Regions from separate parts of the Streptomyces sp. NPDC088553 genome, predicted to be linked through region 2. Evidence: riboswitches for the same ligand, from Rfam matches in the RefSeq annotation. Region 2 holds a riboswitch; the other holds the start of a gene.
What was found. A riboswitch is a leader RNA that binds a small molecule or an ion and turns the genes downstream of it on or off. The one in region 2 is predicted to bind cobalamin.
Positions count from the first base shown of each region.

Region 1 (7,799 bases), on a different contig from region 2:
CGCGGGTTGACCACACGGGCGCGGAAGACCCGGGAGGTCTCCTCGACGAGCGTCCGGGTGCGGACGGTCTCGGGGCGGGTGGAGTCGCCGATGTACGCCTCGGGGGCCGTGCCCTTGAGCGCGCGGACGGTCGCCACCATGCCGCCGTGGTACTGGAAGTAGTCGTCGGAGTCGGCGATGTCGTGCTCGCGGGTGTCGGTGTTCTTCGCGGCCACCGCGATCCGCTTGTACGCCGTCTCCATCTCGGCGCGCGCCGGGCGGCCTTCGAGCCCGCGCCCGTACGCGTACCCGCCCCACACCGTGTACACCTCGGCGAGGTCCGCGTCGGTGCGCCAGTCGCGGGAGTCGATCAGCTGGAGGATGCCCGCGCCGTAGGTGCCCGGCCGGGAGCCGAAGATCCGGGTCGTGGCGCGCCGCTCGTCGCCGTGCTCGGCGAGGTCGGCCTGCGCGTGCGCCCGGACGTAGTTGTCCTCCGCGGACTCGCCCTCCAGACCGGCGACCAGGCGGACGGCGTCGTCGAGGAGACCGATGACGTGCGGGAACGCGTCACGGAAGAAGCCCGAGATGCGCAGGGTGACATCGACGCGCGGCCGGCCGAGCTCGGCGAGCGGGATCGGCTCCAGGCCGTTCACCCGGCGCGAGGCCTCGTCCCACAGCGGGCGGACGCCCAGCAGGGCGAGCGCCTCGGCGACGTCGTCGCCGGCGGTGCGCATCGCGCTGGTGCCCCACAGGGAGAGGCCCACGGACGTCGGCCACTCGCCGTTGTCGGTGCGGTAGCGCTCCAGGAGCGAGTCGGCGAGCGCCTGACCGGTCTCCCAGGCGAGCCGGGACGGCACGGCCTTCGGGTCGACCGAGTAGAAGTTCCGGCCGGTCGGCAGGACGTTGACCAGGCCGCGCAGCGGCGAACCGGAGGGGCCGGCCGGGACGAAGCCGCCGTTCAGGGCGTGCACGGCGTGGCTGAGCTCGTCGGTGGTGGCGGCCAGCCGCGGCACGACCTGCTCGCAGGCGAAGCGGAGCACGGCGTGCACCTCGGAGCCGTACGCGGCGGCGACCGAGGGGACCGCGTCCACGGACCAGTCCGCCGCCTCCATCGCCTCGACGAGCTCGCGGGCCTTCGCCTCCGCCTCGTCGGCGGTGGTGCGGGTCGCGGCCGACTCGTCGAGACCGAGGGCCTCGCGCAGACCGGGCAGGGCCTGCGTGCCGCCCCAGATCTGGCGGGCGCGCAGGATCGAGAGGACCAGGTTGACCCGGGCCTCGCCCTCCGGGGCTCCGCCGAGGACGTGCAGACCGTCGCGGATCTGGGCGTCCTTGACCTCGCACAGCCAGCCGTCGACGTGCAGCAGGAAGTCGTCGAAGCCGTCGTCCTCGGGGCGCTGTTCGAGCCCCAGGTCGTGGTCGAGCTTGGCGGCCTGGATCAGCGTCCAGATCTGGGCGCGGATCGCGGGCAGCTTCGCCGGGTCCATGGAGGAGATCTGCGCGTACTCGTCGAGCAGCTGCTCCAGGCGCGCGATGTCGCCGTACGAGTCGGCGCGGGCCATCGGCGGCACCAGGTGGTCGACGAGCGTGGCGTGCACACGGCGCTTGGCCTGGGTGCCCTCGCCCGGGTCGTTGACCAGGAACGGGTAGATCAGCGGGATGTCGCCGAGGGCCGCGTCGGGGCCGCAGGCGGCGGACAGGCCGGCGTTCTTGCCGGGCAGCCACTCCAGGTTGCCGTGCTTGCCCAGGTGCACCATGGCGTCGGCGCCGAAGCCGCCGTCCTCGGCGCGGGCCGCGATCCAGCGGTAGGCGGCCAGGTAGTGGTGGGACGGCGGGAGATCGGGGTCGTGGTAGATCGCGATCGGGTTCTCGCCGAAGCCGCGCGGAGGCTGAATGAGGATCAGCAGGTTCCCGCGGCGGAGGGCCGCGAGGACGATGTCGCCCTCGGGGTTGCGCGAACGGTCCAGGAACATCTCGCCGGGCGCGGGGCCCCAGTGCTCCTCGACATGGGTCCGCAGCTCCTCGGGGAGCGTCGCGTACCAGCGCTTGTAGTCGGCGGCCGGGATGCGGACCGGGTTCTTGGCGAGCTGCTCCTCCGTCAGCCAGTCCTGGTCGTGGCCGCCGGCCTCGATGAGGGCGTAGATCAGCTCGTCGCCGTCGCCGGAGACCAGGCCGGGAAGGTCCTCGACGGGCCCGAAGTCGTACCCCTCCGCGCGGAGGCGGCGCAGCAGCGAGACGGCGGAGGCGGGGGTGTCGAGGCCGACGGCGTTGCCGATGCGGGAGTGCTTCGTCGGGTACGCGGAGAGGACCAGCGCCAGCTTCTTCTCGGCGTTCGGGATGTGCCGGAGCCGGGCGTGCCGGACGGCGATCCCGGCGACGCGGGCCGCGCGCTCGGCGTCGGCGACGTACGCGGGCAGCCCGTCCTCGTCGATCTCCTTGAAGGAGAACGGCACGGTGATGAGCCGGCCGTCGAACTCGGGGACGGCGACCTGGCTCGCGGCGTCCAGCGGGGAGAGACCCTCGTCGTTCTCCTCCCAGGCGGCGCGCGAACCGGTCAGGCACAGCGCCTGCAGGATCGGCACGTCAAGCGCGGCCAGCGCGCCCGCGTCCCAGGCCTCCTCGTCGCCGCCGGCCTGCGCCTCGGCGGGCTTGGTGCCGCCCGCCGCGAGGACGGTGGTGACGATCGCGTCGGCGGTACGGAGCCGGTCGAGCAGCTCCGGCTCGGGGGCGCGCAGGGAGGCCACGTACAGCGGGAGGGCCTGGGCGCCGGCGTCCTCGATCGCGGCGCAGAGCGCGTCGACGAAGGCGGTGTTCCCGCTCATGTGGTGGGCGCGGTAGTAGAGCACGGCGACGGTCGGGCCGGCCGTCGTGCGTGCGGCGCGCTTCAGCGGGCCCCAGGTGGGGGCGGCCGCCGGGGACTCGAAGCCGTGCCCGGTGAGCAGGACGGTGTCGGAGAGGAAGCGGGCCAGCTGCTCCAGGTTCGCGGGGCCGCCGTGCGCCAGGTAGGCGTGCGCCTCGGTGGCGACGCCGACGGGGACGGTGGACGCCTCCATCAGCTGCGCGTCGGGGGCCTGTTCGCCGCTGAGGACGACCATCGGCTTTCCGGCCGCGCGCACCGCGTCGAGGCCCTCCTCCCAGGAACGGAGGCCGCCGAGGAGCCGTACGACGACGAGCTCGGCGTCGGCCAGGAGGCCGGTGAGGTCGGCGAGGGGGAGACGGGCGGGGTTGGCGAAGCGGTACTCCACCGGGCCGCCGGCCGCGCGGGCGCTGAGCAGGTCGGTGTCGGAGTGCGACAGCAGCAGAAGCATGGCGAGCGCAGGCCTTCCTCGGGGTTGTCCGCGCCCCGGGTGGTCGTATGGGTTGGGGCCTCCCCTTGCTCGAGCGAAGCCGAGAGCTTGGGGAAGGGAGTTCCTGACTCACCGGGCCCGGGATCGCGCGGACGCGCAGCCGGGCCGGCTCACAGTGGCGGGACCGCGCCGGATTCTCACCGGGCTTCCTCCCCGGGGTCCTGGGACCCCATGCCGTCTGCATAGTAGATCGTGCGGTCGACGGCCCGGGTCGGGTGAGGGAGTCGGCCGGATCACACTGCGGGATCACGCTGCGGATCGCCCGGCGGACGGAACCCCCGTTCCCGACCGCGGCCGGACCGGCCTCCGGCCTCGGCCGGCCACCGCGTCGGCCGGCCCGCGGTCGGAGGCCGGCCCGCGGTCGGAGGGCGGGCCGCGGTCGGAGGGCGGGCCGCACTGGCGGCCGGATCGCGCCCGGTGGCCGACCGGGGGCCCGTCGGTATGCTCGCCGCCATGCCGCCCACCCCGCCCCCGACGCCCGACCCGGGCGAACCTCGCATACGGGACCGTGGCGACGCGTGCCCCGGGGCGCTGCGCCTGCACTCCGCCGACGACGGCCGCCTCGCCCGACTCCGTCTGCCCGGAGGTCGCTTGACGCCACGTCAGGTCGAGACTCTGGCGGACGCGGCGGAGACCCTGGGCGACGGACGGCTCAGCATCACCTCGCGCGGCAACGCCGAGCTGCGCGGCCTCGCCGACGACTGCGGGGCCGAGCTGGCGGCGCTCCTCGGCGAGGCGGGCCTGCTGCCCTCCCCCACCCACGAACGCGTCCGCAACATCGTCGCCTCCCCGGCCTCGGGCCTCGACGGACTCGGCGCCGCCGACGTGCAGTTGTGGGCCCGCGAGCTGGACGCCCACCTCCGCTCCGCGCCCTGGGCGGCGGCCCTTTCCGGCCGCTTCCTCTTCGTCCTCGATGACGGGCGCGGCGATGTCGCCAGGCTCGGCGGGGATGTGACCTTGGTCGCAGTGCGGGGCGGAGAGGCGGAGCTGCACGTCGGCGGGCGAGCCGTCCGGCTCGCTGGCTCCGACGCGCCCGGCGCGGCCCTGGCGGTGGCGGGCGGGTTCCTGGCCGCGGCACGGGAGGCCGGAACCGGGGCCTGGCGGGTCCGGGAACTCCCGGAGGGGTACGCGGTGGACCCGGCGGAGTCGGGGGTGACGGCGCGACCCGTACCCGCGCCGGAACTCCCCCAGGGCCCTCCGCCCTCCCCCGGCGTCCTCGGGCCCGCCGCCCTCTCCGTACTCGCCCCGCTCGGCCGCCTCACCGCCGCCCAGCTCCGGGCGCTGCTCCCCGCCGATGAGGTCCGCCTGACCCCCTGGCGCGGGGTCGTCGTGGCCGGGGCCGGCGCCGACCGGCTGCCCGCCCTCGACGCGGCCGGCCTCATCACCCGCCCCGGCTCCCCCTGGGCCGGTGTCACCGCCTGCACCGGGCGGCCCGGCTGCGCGAAGTCCCTCGCCGACGTCCGCGCCGACGCCGTCCCCGGACACCCCGGAGGCCTCGGGCACATCGAGGCCCCCGTCCGCCCCGTCCTCCCCGTGCACTTCTCCGGGTGCGAGCGCCGCTGCGGACACCCGCACGGCTCCTGGACCGACGTCGTCGCCACCGCCGCCGGCGACTACCTGGTGGACGGCGTCCCCACCCCCCGTACCGCCCTGCCCGAAGCCGTGACCGCGGCCCGCACGACGAGATGAGCGAGAGCAACAGGATGTTCGACTACGAGAAGGACGGGGCGGAGATCTACCGCCGGTCCTTTGCCACGATCCGCGCCGAGGCGGATCTGGCGGGCCTGCCCGCCGATGTCGCCCAGGTGGCGGTCCGGATGATCCACGCCTGCGGCATGACCGACCTCGTACGCGACATCGCCTGGTCGCCGCGGGTCGTCACGAACGCCCGCGCCGCCCTCCGGGCCGGAGCGCCGATCCTCTGCGACGCGCAGATGGTCGCGAGCGGCGTCACCCGGCGCCGGCTGCCCGCCGACAACGAGGTGATCTGCACCCTCTCGGACCCGTCCGTGCCGGCCCTCGCCGCCGAGCTCGGCACCACCCGCTCCGCCGCCGCCCTCGAACTGTGGCGGGACCGCCTCGAAGGCTCCGTCGTCGCCATCGGCAACGCGCCGACCGCCCTCTTCCACCTCCTGCAGATGGTCGCGGAAGGGGCCGGAAGGCCCGCAGCCGTCCTGGGCATACCGGTCGGCTTCATCGGCGCCGCCGAGTCCAAGGACGCCCTGGCGGCGCAGGACCTGGGCCTCGACTACCTCGTCGTACGGGGCCGGCGCGGCGGCAGCGCCATGACGGCCGCCGCGATCAACGCGATCGCCCACGAAGCGGAGATTCAGAAGTGACCGGCAAGCTGTACGGCGTCGGGCTCGGCCCCGGCGACCCGAACCTGATGACGGTGGCCGCCGTGAAGGCCATCGCCGCCGCCGATGTGATCGCGTACCACTCGGCCCGCCACGGCCGGTCCATCGCGCGCTCGATCGCCGCCGAACACCTCCGTGCGGACCACATCGAGGAGCGGCTGATGTACCCGCTCACGGTGGAGACCACGGACCACCCGGGCGGCTACCGGGGCGCCCTGAACGACTTCTACGAGGAGGCCGCGGCCCGCCTCGCCGCGCACCTCGACGCCGGCCGCACCGTCGCCGTCCTCGCCGAGGGCGACCCGCTGTTCTACGGCTCGTACCAGCACATGCACAAGCGGCTCGCGGGCCGCTACGACACGACCGTCATCCCCGGTGTCACCTCGGTGTCCGCCGCCGCCGCCCGGCTCGGCGAGCCGCTGTGCGAGGCGGAGGAGGTCCTCACGATCATCCCCGGCACCCTGCCGGAGGACGAGCTGACGGCCCGCCTCGCGGGCACCGACTCGGCGGTCGTGATGAAGCTCGGCCGCACCTTCCCCACCGTGAAGCGGGCCCTGGAGCGGGCCGGCCGGCTCGACGACGCCCGGTACGTGGAGCGGGCGTTCATGGCGGGCGAGCGGACCGGCGACCTGGTGGACGTCGACCCCGAGTCGGTCCCCTACTTCTCCGTCGCCGTGCTCCCCTCCCGCATCGACCGCGAACCCGCCGTACGCGAGCGGGGCGAGGTCGTCGTCGTCGGCACCGGCCCGGCCGGCGCGCCCTGGCTCACCCCCGAGTCGCGCGGCGCGCTCGTCAACGCCGACGTCCTCGTCGGCTACACCACCTACCTGGACCGGGTGCCGGTGCTGCGCCCCGGGCAGATCCGGCACGGCTCGGACAACAAGGTGGAGTCCGAGCGCGCCGAGTTCGCCCTCGACCTGGCCCGCCGCGGCCACAAGGTCGCGGTCGTCTCCGGCGGCGACCCGGGTGTCTTCGCGATGGCCACGGCCGTCCTGGAGGTCGCCTGCGAAGCGGAGTACGCGGACGTGCCCGTACGGGTCCTGCCGGGGGTGACCGCCGCCAACGCGGCCGCCGCCGCCGCGGGCGCCCCGCTCGGCCACGACTACGCGACGATCTCGCTCTCCGACCGGCTCAAGCCCTGGGACGTCATCGAGGCCCGGCTGCGCGCCGCGGCGGCCGCCGATCTGGTCCTCGCGCTCTACAACCCGGGGTCGAGGTCCCGTACGCACCAGGTGGCCGCCGCCCGCGACCTCCTGCTCGAACTCCGGGCGCCCGAGACCCCGGTGGTCGTCGCCCGTGACGTCGGCGGCCCCGAGCAGTCGGTCCGGGTGGTGACCCTGAAGACCCTGGAGCCCTCCGAGGTCGACATGCGCACCCTGCTCCTCATCGGCTCCTCGCAGACGCGGGCGGTCGAACGGGCCGACGGCCGGACGATCACCTGGACACCGCGCCGGTACGGGTGACGCACCGCCAGGGGTGACGCACCGCCACGGTCGGCGCCGCCACGGCTGACGGGCCTACTGACGGGCGAAGGTGCCGAGACCCGTCTCGTCCAGGTACTCGACGCGCACGGTCTTCCCGTCCGCGGAGAACGTGACGCCGGTGGGGCCGACGGCGTTCTCCCCGCGCGTCGGGAAGCTGAACGTGTCGCCGTCGTAGTGCGTGAGCTTGTACGACTGGGGCTCCGGCCCCAGTCGCAGGACCAGACCGCCGTTCTCCTCGGCCACCGTCAGGCGGCCGTAGTAGTCGCTGCGGTACGTGCCGGTGTAGGCGCTGTTCGCCTTCGCGGGCGTCGCGTCGGCCGGCGGCTTCGCGAAGTCCGTGGCCGAGCGGCCGGCGTCCGCCTCCTGCTCGTACAGGGCGTTGACGATCGGCAGCCAGTCCCGGCTCGGCTTCCCGTCCTGGGCGGTGTCGAAGAAGTCGAGGGCGACGGCGTCGGCGACACCGACCGGCGCGCCGTTGGTGAGGACGACGATGCCGAGCTGCTCGCCCGGCAGCATCGTGACGTTGGTGTGCGCGCCGAGCGCGAACGCGCCGGTGTGGGAGAGACGGAGCCGGCCCTCGTCGTCGTACGACACGTTCCAGCCGAGGCCGTAGAAGCCGGTCCGCGCGGCGGGCG
Region 1 covers NZ_JBIVMG010000006.1:405,401-413,199, reverse strand. The annotation lists gene cobN (cobaltochelatase subunit CobN) at 1-3,284, opposite strand, end outside; cobalamin riboswitch at 3,363-3,511, opposite strand; gene ACIP8Z_RS22475 (cobalamin biosynthesis protein CobG) at 3,765-5,012, shown strand; gene ACIP8Z_RS22470 (precorrin-8X methylmutase) at 5,027-5,662, shown strand; gene cobJ (precorrin-3B C(17)-methyltransferase) at 5,710-7,143, shown strand; gene ACIP8Z_RS22460 (serine hydrolase) at 7,198-7,799, opposite strand, start outside.
Region 1: another riboswitch for cobalamin. It lies ahead of cobN (cobaltochelatase subunit CobN); the one in region 2 lies ahead of ACIP8Z_RS16170 (ABC transporter substrate-binding protein).

Region 2 (7,799 bases):
CTGGGTGCCCACCCCGTACGCGTCGACCGGGGCCGCCGCGAGGGAGGCGATGGCGTACTCGTCGAGGTCCGAGGTGACGACGATCTTCGTGTCCCGCGCGCCCAGCTCGTCGAGCTGCTGGCGGACCCGGTGGGCGACGAGCAGCAGGTCGCCGGAGTCGATCCGGACGGCGCCGAGCTCGGGCCCCGCCACCTCGACGGCGGTACGCACGGCCTCGGTCACGTCGTAGGTGTCGACGAGCAGGGTCGTACCGCGGCCGAGGGTCTCGACCTGGGCGCGGAAGGCGTCCCGCTCGCTGTCGTGGAGGAGCGTGAAGGCGTGGGCGGAGGTGCCGACGGTCGGGATGCCGTAGCGGAAGCCGGCCGCGAGGTCCGAGGTGGAGTCGAAGCCGCCGACGTACGCGGCGCGGGAGGCGGCGACGGCCGCCAGCTCGTGGGTGCGCCGGGCGCCCATCTCGATCAGGCGGCGCCCGCCGGCCGCGGCCGACATGCGGGAGGCGGCGGCGGCGATGGCGGAGTCGTGGTTGAGGATGGAGAGGATCACCGTCTCCAGGAGCACGCACTCGGCGAAGGAGCCCTCGACGCGCAGCACGGGCGAGCCGGGGAAGTACACCTCGCCCTCGGGGTAGCCCCAGATGTCGCCGGTGAAGCGGTAGCGCGCGAGCCATTCCAGGGTCGGCTCGTCGACGATGCCGCGCTCGCGCAGGAAGCCCAGGACGGCGGGGTCGAACCGGAAGTTCTCGACGGCGTCGAGGACCCGGCCGACGCCCGCGAGGACGCCGTAGCGCCGGCCCTCGGGCAGTCGCCGGGTGAAGACCTCGAAGACCGAGCGTCGGTCGGCGGTGCCGCCCCGGAGGGCCGCCTGGAGCATGGTCAGCTCGTACTGATCGGTGAAGAGCGCGGTCGACGGCACGTCCACCGGCAGCCCAAGGTCCGCAGCGTTCATGTCAGCGATGCTAGCGCAGAAATCGTCAGAGTGACGAATAGTGGCGCGAGCGGGTGACGGGCAGGTGACCCGTTTGTGCGACGGGCCCTCCGGGGTGGCAGCATGGGGTGAGTGAGCGTCGCGCCTATTGAGATCGAACGTACGGAATCGGCCGAGGAGGTCTCCGCGGTCGTCGAACCCGACGTGCCCTGGGTGACCCTCGTGCACAACGATCCGGTCAACCTGATGAGCTACGTGACCTACGTCTTCCAGGCGTACTTCGGCTACTCCAAGGACAAGGCGCACAAGCTGATGCTCGACGTGCACCACAAGGGCCGCGCGGTGGTCTCCAGCGGCACCCGCGAGGAGATGGAGCGCGACGTGCAGGCGATGCACGGCTACGGCCTCTGGGCGACCCTCACCCAGGACCGCGGCTGATGGCCGGCCGCTTCGAGAACCTGCCCGGCGGCGGCGCGGCCGTCGCCCTCGACGACGTCGAGATCTCCATCCTCCGCTCCCTCGCCGTCCAGCTCATGGAGCTGATCGGACCGGGCGACGAGCCCGCCAAGGACGCCGACCCGCTGGCCGCGCTCTTCGCCGAGGGCCCCAGCAAGCCGCCGTCCGACCCTGCCCTCAAGCGCCTCTTCCCCGACGCGTACGGGGACGACAGCGAGGAGCTGCGCGCGGCCGCCTCCGACTTCCGCCGCTTCACCGAGAACGACCTGCGGGCCCGCAAGCGCGAGGACGCCCTCGTCGTCGTCCGCGCCCTCGACGCGCTCTCCGCCGACGCGGCGGGCGAGGGCGGCGCCGTCCTGAAGCTGACCCCGGACGAGTCCCGCGCCTGGCTCGGCGCGCTCAACGACCTCCGGCTGACCATCGGCACCCGCCTGGAGGTCACCGACGAGGAGGGCGAGCAGCTGTACCGGCTGCCGGACTCCGACCCGCGCAAGCCGATGGTGATGGCGTACCTCTGGCTGGGAGCGCTCCAGGAGTCCCTCGTCGAGACCCTGATGTCCTGACGGTCCTGACGGCCACCCCCTCCGGACACCCCTCCGTGAGGGGGTGTTCGCTCAGCGGACGCTCAAATCCGGATAACGAATGCGTTATCAGAGCGTCCGCTTTGGCGTCTTGAATCCCTTTCGCCCGCCGATTGATGTGGCGTGCGCCACACGCAACTCCCTCGATCGCGCGTCAGCCCGTGATAAATCTTCACGACCGCTCGGGGACGCCACCCCTGTTCCCGAGGGCGCTTTGACCGGCTGACCGCCGGTAGCACTCCATCCACATCCGGGGGGATCAGGATCTGATCCGCGGCAGACGCACTCGCAGTCGCGCGGATCAGCATGGAGAAAGGCGCACCACCATGACCTCTGTGCAGGTCGACAAGCAGCACGACGGCACCGACGGGGCCGTGGACGGCGGCGAGGGCTACCAGCGTGGCCTCGGCGCCCGGCAGATCCAGATGATCGCGATCGGCGGTGCCATCGGCACCGGCCTCTTCCTCGGCGCCGGCAAGGCCATCGCCAAGGCGGGGCCCAGCCTGATCCTCGCGTACGCCATCGCGGGCCTGGTCATCTTCTTCATCATGCGCGCCCTCGGCGAGCTCCTCATGTACCGCCCCGTGTCCGGCTCCTTCGCGGAGTACGCACGGGAGTTCGTCGGCCCGTTCTGGGGCTTCGTGACCGGCTGGACGTACTGGCTCTTCTGGGTCGTCACCGGCATCACCGAAGTCACCGCCGCGGCCACCTATATGACGTACTGGTGGGACATCCCGCAGTGGATCTCCGCGCTGGTCTTCACGTTCGTCCTGTACGGCGCCAACCTGATCTCCGTGAAGCTCTTCGGCGAGCTGGAGTTCTGGTTCTCCATGGTCAAGGTCACCGCCATCATCGGCATGATCCTGATCTGCGCCGGCATCCTCACCATCGGCTTCTCCGACGCCGGCGACACCGCCTCCGTGACCCACCTGTGGGACCAGGGCGGCTTCTTCCCCACCGGCATCGGCAACACGCTGATGACCCTGCAGATCGTCATGTTCGCGTTCCTCGCGGTCGAGCTGGTCGGCGTCACCGCCGGCGAGTCCAAGGACCCGAAGACCGTCCTGCCCAAGGCCATCAACACCGTGCCGTGGCGCATCGCCGTCTTCTACGTCGGCGCGCTGATCATGATCCTGTCGGTCGTCCCGTGGACCGAGTTCCAGCCGGGCGTCTCCCCGTTCGTCGCCGCCTTCGAGAAGATGGGCCTCGGCGTCGGCGCCGCCATCGTCAACTTCGTGGTGCTGACCGCCGCCCTGTCCTCCTGCAACTCGGGCATGTACTCCACCGGCCGCATGCTGCGCGACCTCGCGCTCAACGGCCAGGGCCCGAAGGTCTTCACCAAGCTCACCAAGAGCGGCACCCCGCTGCTCGGCCTGACCTTCTCGGCCTCGCTGATGCTGGTCGGCGTCTGGATCAACTACGTCGCCCCGGGCAAGGCCTTCGAGTACGTCGTCTCCTTCGCCACCATCTCCGGCATGTGGGCCTGGATCATGATCCTCGTCTGCCAGATCCGCTACCGGGCCAAGGCCAACCGCGGCGAGCTCCCCGAGTCCACCTTCAAGGCTCCCGGAGCCCCGTACACCAGCTGGTTCGCGCTCCTCTTCATCGGCATGGTCATCGTGATGATGGGCATCGACGAGGGCGCCCGGGTCTCGCTGTACGCCGCCCCCGTCTGGGGTCTCATCCTCGGCGTCTCCTACCTGGTCCTGAAGTCCCGCAACCCCGAGGGCGCCGCCTTCGCCAAGCGGTCCTGACCGGACCCCACGGGCGATCGCCCCGGGCCGTCCCCAAACGGGCCTGACCTCGATCGTCTCGGCATACGGGCCGTTCCGTACCACTCCCCGGTACGGAACGGCCCGTCGGCTTATCCTGTCGGCATGCTGACCATCACCCGGGCCCTGTACGACCAGATCGTGGAACACTCCCGCGCGGACCACCCCGACGAGGCCTGCGGCGTCGTCGCGGGCCCGGCCGGCACCGGCCGCCCCGAGCGGTTCATCCCGATGCTCAACGCCGCCCGCTCGCCCACCTTCTACGAGTTCGACTCCGCGGACCTGCTCAAGCTCTACCGCGAGATGGACGACCGGGACGAGGAGCCCGTCATCGTCTACCACTCGCACACCGCGACCGAGGCCTACCCGTCCCGCACGGACATCTCGTACGCCAACGAGCCCCAGGCCCACTACGTCCTCGTCTCCACCGCGGACAGCGACGGCGCCGGCCCCTTCCAGTTCCGCTCCTTCACCATCGTCGAGGGCGTCGTGACCGAGGAAGAGGTCAAGGTCGTCGAGGAGTACGACGCCTGAGACACTGACCGGGACCTACGGGCGGCAGGACCCAGGAAGCCGGTGCGAATCCGGCACGGTCCCGCCACTGTGACCGCCTCCTCCGGGAGACGGGAGCCAGGAACTGACCTGCCGCCTTCTCACCACCGATCGGGGACGTGGAAATCCCCGGAGGAGGCACCTTCCGCCATGTCCTGGCCCCGCCGCACCCGGCTGCCCCTGACGCCCCTGCTGTCCGCCGCCGCCCTGCTCCCGCTGCTCGCCGCCTGCTCGGCCCCCGCGACGGAGACGCCCGCCGCCAAGGCCGCCCCGGGATTCCCGTACACCGTCTCCAACTGCGGTGTGACGACCACCTTCAAGGCCCCGCCGCAGCGCGCGGTCACCATGAACCAGCACGTCACCGAGGTCATGCTCGCCCTCGGCCTGGAGAAGTCCCTCGTCGGCACCGCCTACCTCGACGACGCGATCCTCCCCGCCTACAAGAAGGCGTACGACTCCGTCCCCGTCCTCGCGAAGGAGTACCCCTCCAAGGAGGCCCTGCTCGCCGCGAACCCCGACTTCGTCTACGGCGGTTACTCCTCCGCGTTCGCGAGCAAGGACGGCCGCGGCCGCGACGACCTGAAGCGGGCGGGCATCGACACCCGGCTCAACACCGAGTACTGCCCGTCCGGTTCGCCCTCCGTCGACGACCTCTACCGCGAAGTCGACGAGATCGGCCGGACCTTCGGCGTGCCCGACCGGGCCGGGAAGTGGGTCCGGGAGGCGCGGACCACCGTCGCCGCCACCGAGAAGCGCCTCAAGGGCACCGCGCCCGTCTCCGTCTTCGTCTACGACAGCGGCGACAAGACCGCCTTCACCGCCGGCGGCAAGGGCATCGGCAACGAGCTCATCACCCGCGCCGGCGGCCGGAACGTCTTCGCCGACCTCGACAAGGCCTTCGGCGACGCCACCTGGGAACAGGTCGTCGCCCGCAAGCCCGAGGTCGTCGTCATCTACGACTACGGCTCCACCACCGTCGAACAGAAGAAGAAGCGGCTCCTCGACGACCCGGCCCTCAAGGACGTGCCCGCGATCAAGAACCGCCGGTTCGCCGTGATGCCGCTCTCCGACACCGTTCTCGGCGTCCGCGTCCCCGCGGCCGTCGACAAGCTGGCGGCCCAGCTCCACCCGACCCGATGAGCCCGGAGACCCGCGCCGCGGGGTCCGTGCGGCCCGGGCCGTCCGCCCGGCCCGCGGGTGCCGGCGCCGGGCGACCGGGTCCGCCCCCGCGGACGGGGGGCGGGACGGTGCGGTACGCGGTCGTCGTCGCCGGGCTCCTGCTCGCCCTGGCCACCGCCGCGACCGCCTCGCTCGCCCTCGGCTCCGTCCGCATCCCGCCCGGCCAGGTCCTCGACGCCCTCACCGGACGCGCCGCCGACCCCTCCCCGTACCGCACGATCGTCCTCGACGTACGGCTGCCCCGGGTCCTGCTCGGCGTGGTCGTCGGTGCCGGGCTCGCCGTCGTCGGCGCCGTCCTCCAGGCCCTCGTCCGCAACCGGCTCGCCGACCCCTTCCTCCTCGGGATCTCCTCCGGCGCCTCCGCCGGAGCCGTCCTCGTCCTGGTCGCCGGCGGGGGAGCGGGCCTCGTGGGAGGCGTGACCACCACGCTCGCCATGCCCGCCGGCGCCTTCGCGGGCGCCCTGCTCTCCCTCGTCCTCGTCTACGGGCTCGCGCGCCGCGGCGGCACCCTGACCAGCACCCGGCTCGTCCTCGCCGGCGTCGCCGTCTCCTACATCCTGTCCGCCCTCGCCACCCTGCTCCTGGTCGTCGCCGGACGCCCGGAGCAGTTCCAGGAGGCCATGTACTGGTCCCTCGGCGGCCTCGGCAGCGCCCGCTGGGACACCCTGGTCCTGCCCGCCGCCGTCCTCGTCGTCGGCGTCGGCGCCCTCCTCACCCTCGCCCGCCCGCTCGACCTGCTCCTCGTCGGCGAGGAGGGCGCCACCGTTCTCGGCCTGGACACCGCCCGCTTCCGCGCCGCCGTCTTCGTCCTCGCCTCCCTCGTCACCGCCGTCATGGTCGCCGCCAGCGGAGCCGTCGGCTTCGTCGGCCTGATGGCCCCGCACGCCGCCCGGCTCGCCGTCGGCGCCCCGCACCGCCGGCTCCTCCCGGTCGCCGCGCTCGGCGGAGCGCTCGCCCTGGTCCTCGCCGACCTCGGCGCCCGGACCGTCGCCGCACCCCAGGACATCCCCGTCGGCATCCTCACCGCCCTCACCGGCGGACCGTTCTTCCTCTGGCTGATGCGCCGCCGCCCGGAAGGAGCACCGTTGTGACCGAACTGAGCCTGCACGGCCTCTCGTACGAGAACCGGCTCCGCTCCGTCGACCTCACCGTCCGCCCGGGCGAGACCGTCGGCCTCATCGGACCCAACGGCAGCGGCAAGACCACCCTCCTGCGCTGCGTCTACGGCACCCTCACCCCCACGTCGGGCCGCGCCCTCCTCGACGGCGACGACCTCCACGCCCTCGGCCCCAAGGCCCGCGCCCGCCGCGTCGCCACCGTCCCCCAGGACAGCACCCTCGAATTCGAACTCACCGTCGGCGAACTCGTCGCCCTCGGCCGCTCCCCGCACAAACGGTTCTGGGAGGGCGACACCGGTGCCGACCGGGAGCGCGCCGAGGCCGCCCTCGCCCGCGTCGGCCTCGCGGACCTCGCCGACCGCCCGTACCCCACCCTCTCCGGCGGCGAACGCCAACGCGCCCTGGTCGCCCGCGCCCTCGTCCAGGACCCGGCCCTCCTCGTCCTCGACGAACCCACCAACCACCTGGACATCCGCCACCAGCTCGACGTCCTCGCCCTCGTCCGTACCCTGGGCACCACCAACCTGCTCGCGCTGCACGACCTCAACCTCGCGGGGGCGTACTGCGACCGGATCTACGTCCTGGAGCGCGGAAGGCTCGTCACCGGCGGCACACCCGCCGAGGTCCTCACCCCCGCCCTCCTGGAGGCCGTCTACGGGGTGGATGCCGAGGTCATCCCGCATCCCAGGACGGGGAGCCCCACCGTCCTCTTCCAGCACCGTCCGGCAGTCGGGCAGGAATCATCCACCATGTGAGATCACATTCCGAAACCCGGACCGGGAATCGATACGATGAGCCCATGGTTTCCCACGACGTGAGCGAAGAGACACCGGGCACAGTCCTGCTCGTCGCGCGCCTGCACGTCGACCTGTGCCGCCTCGCCAGCGCGATCTGTTCGTCCCGCGCTGCGCTCTGAGCGACCGGCCGAGCGCACTTACGTACGACCCCCCTCCGCGCGGGGGCCCCAGCAGCGCGCCCATCACGCCACTTCCGACAGGAGCCCACGCCATGGCCATCGAGGTCCGCATCCCGACCATCCTCCGCACCTACACCGACGGCGAGAAGGCCGTCGAGGGCAGCGGTGCCACCCTCGCCGAGCTCTTCGCCGACCTGGAGTCGCGCCACACCGGGATCGAGGCCCGCATCGTCGACGGCGGCAAGCTCCGCCGCTTCGTCAACGTGTACCTCAACGACGAGGACGTCCGCTTCCTCGACGG
Region 2 covers NZ_JBIVMG010000004.1:688,265-696,063, reverse strand. The annotation lists gene ACIP8Z_RS16195 (nicotinate phosphoribosyltransferase) at 1-945, opposite strand, end outside; gene clpS (ATP-dependent Clp protease adapter ClpS) at 1,057-1,362, shown strand; gene ACIP8Z_RS16185 (DUF2017 domain-containing protein) at 1,362-1,943, shown strand; gene ACIP8Z_RS16180 (amino acid permease) at 2,288-3,715, shown strand; gene ACIP8Z_RS16175 (M67 family metallopeptidase) at 3,839-4,267, shown strand; cobalamin riboswitch at 4,261-4,394, shown strand; gene ACIP8Z_RS16170 (ABC transporter substrate-binding protein) at 4,436-5,425, shown strand; gene ACIP8Z_RS16165 (FecCD family ABC transporter permease) at 5,422-6,555, shown strand; gene ACIP8Z_RS16160 (ABC transporter ATP-binding protein) at 6,552-7,337, shown strand; gene ACIP8Z_RS16155 (putative leader peptide) at 7,382-7,498, shown strand; gene ACIP8Z_RS16150 (MoaD/ThiS family protein) at 7,591-7,799, shown strand, end outside.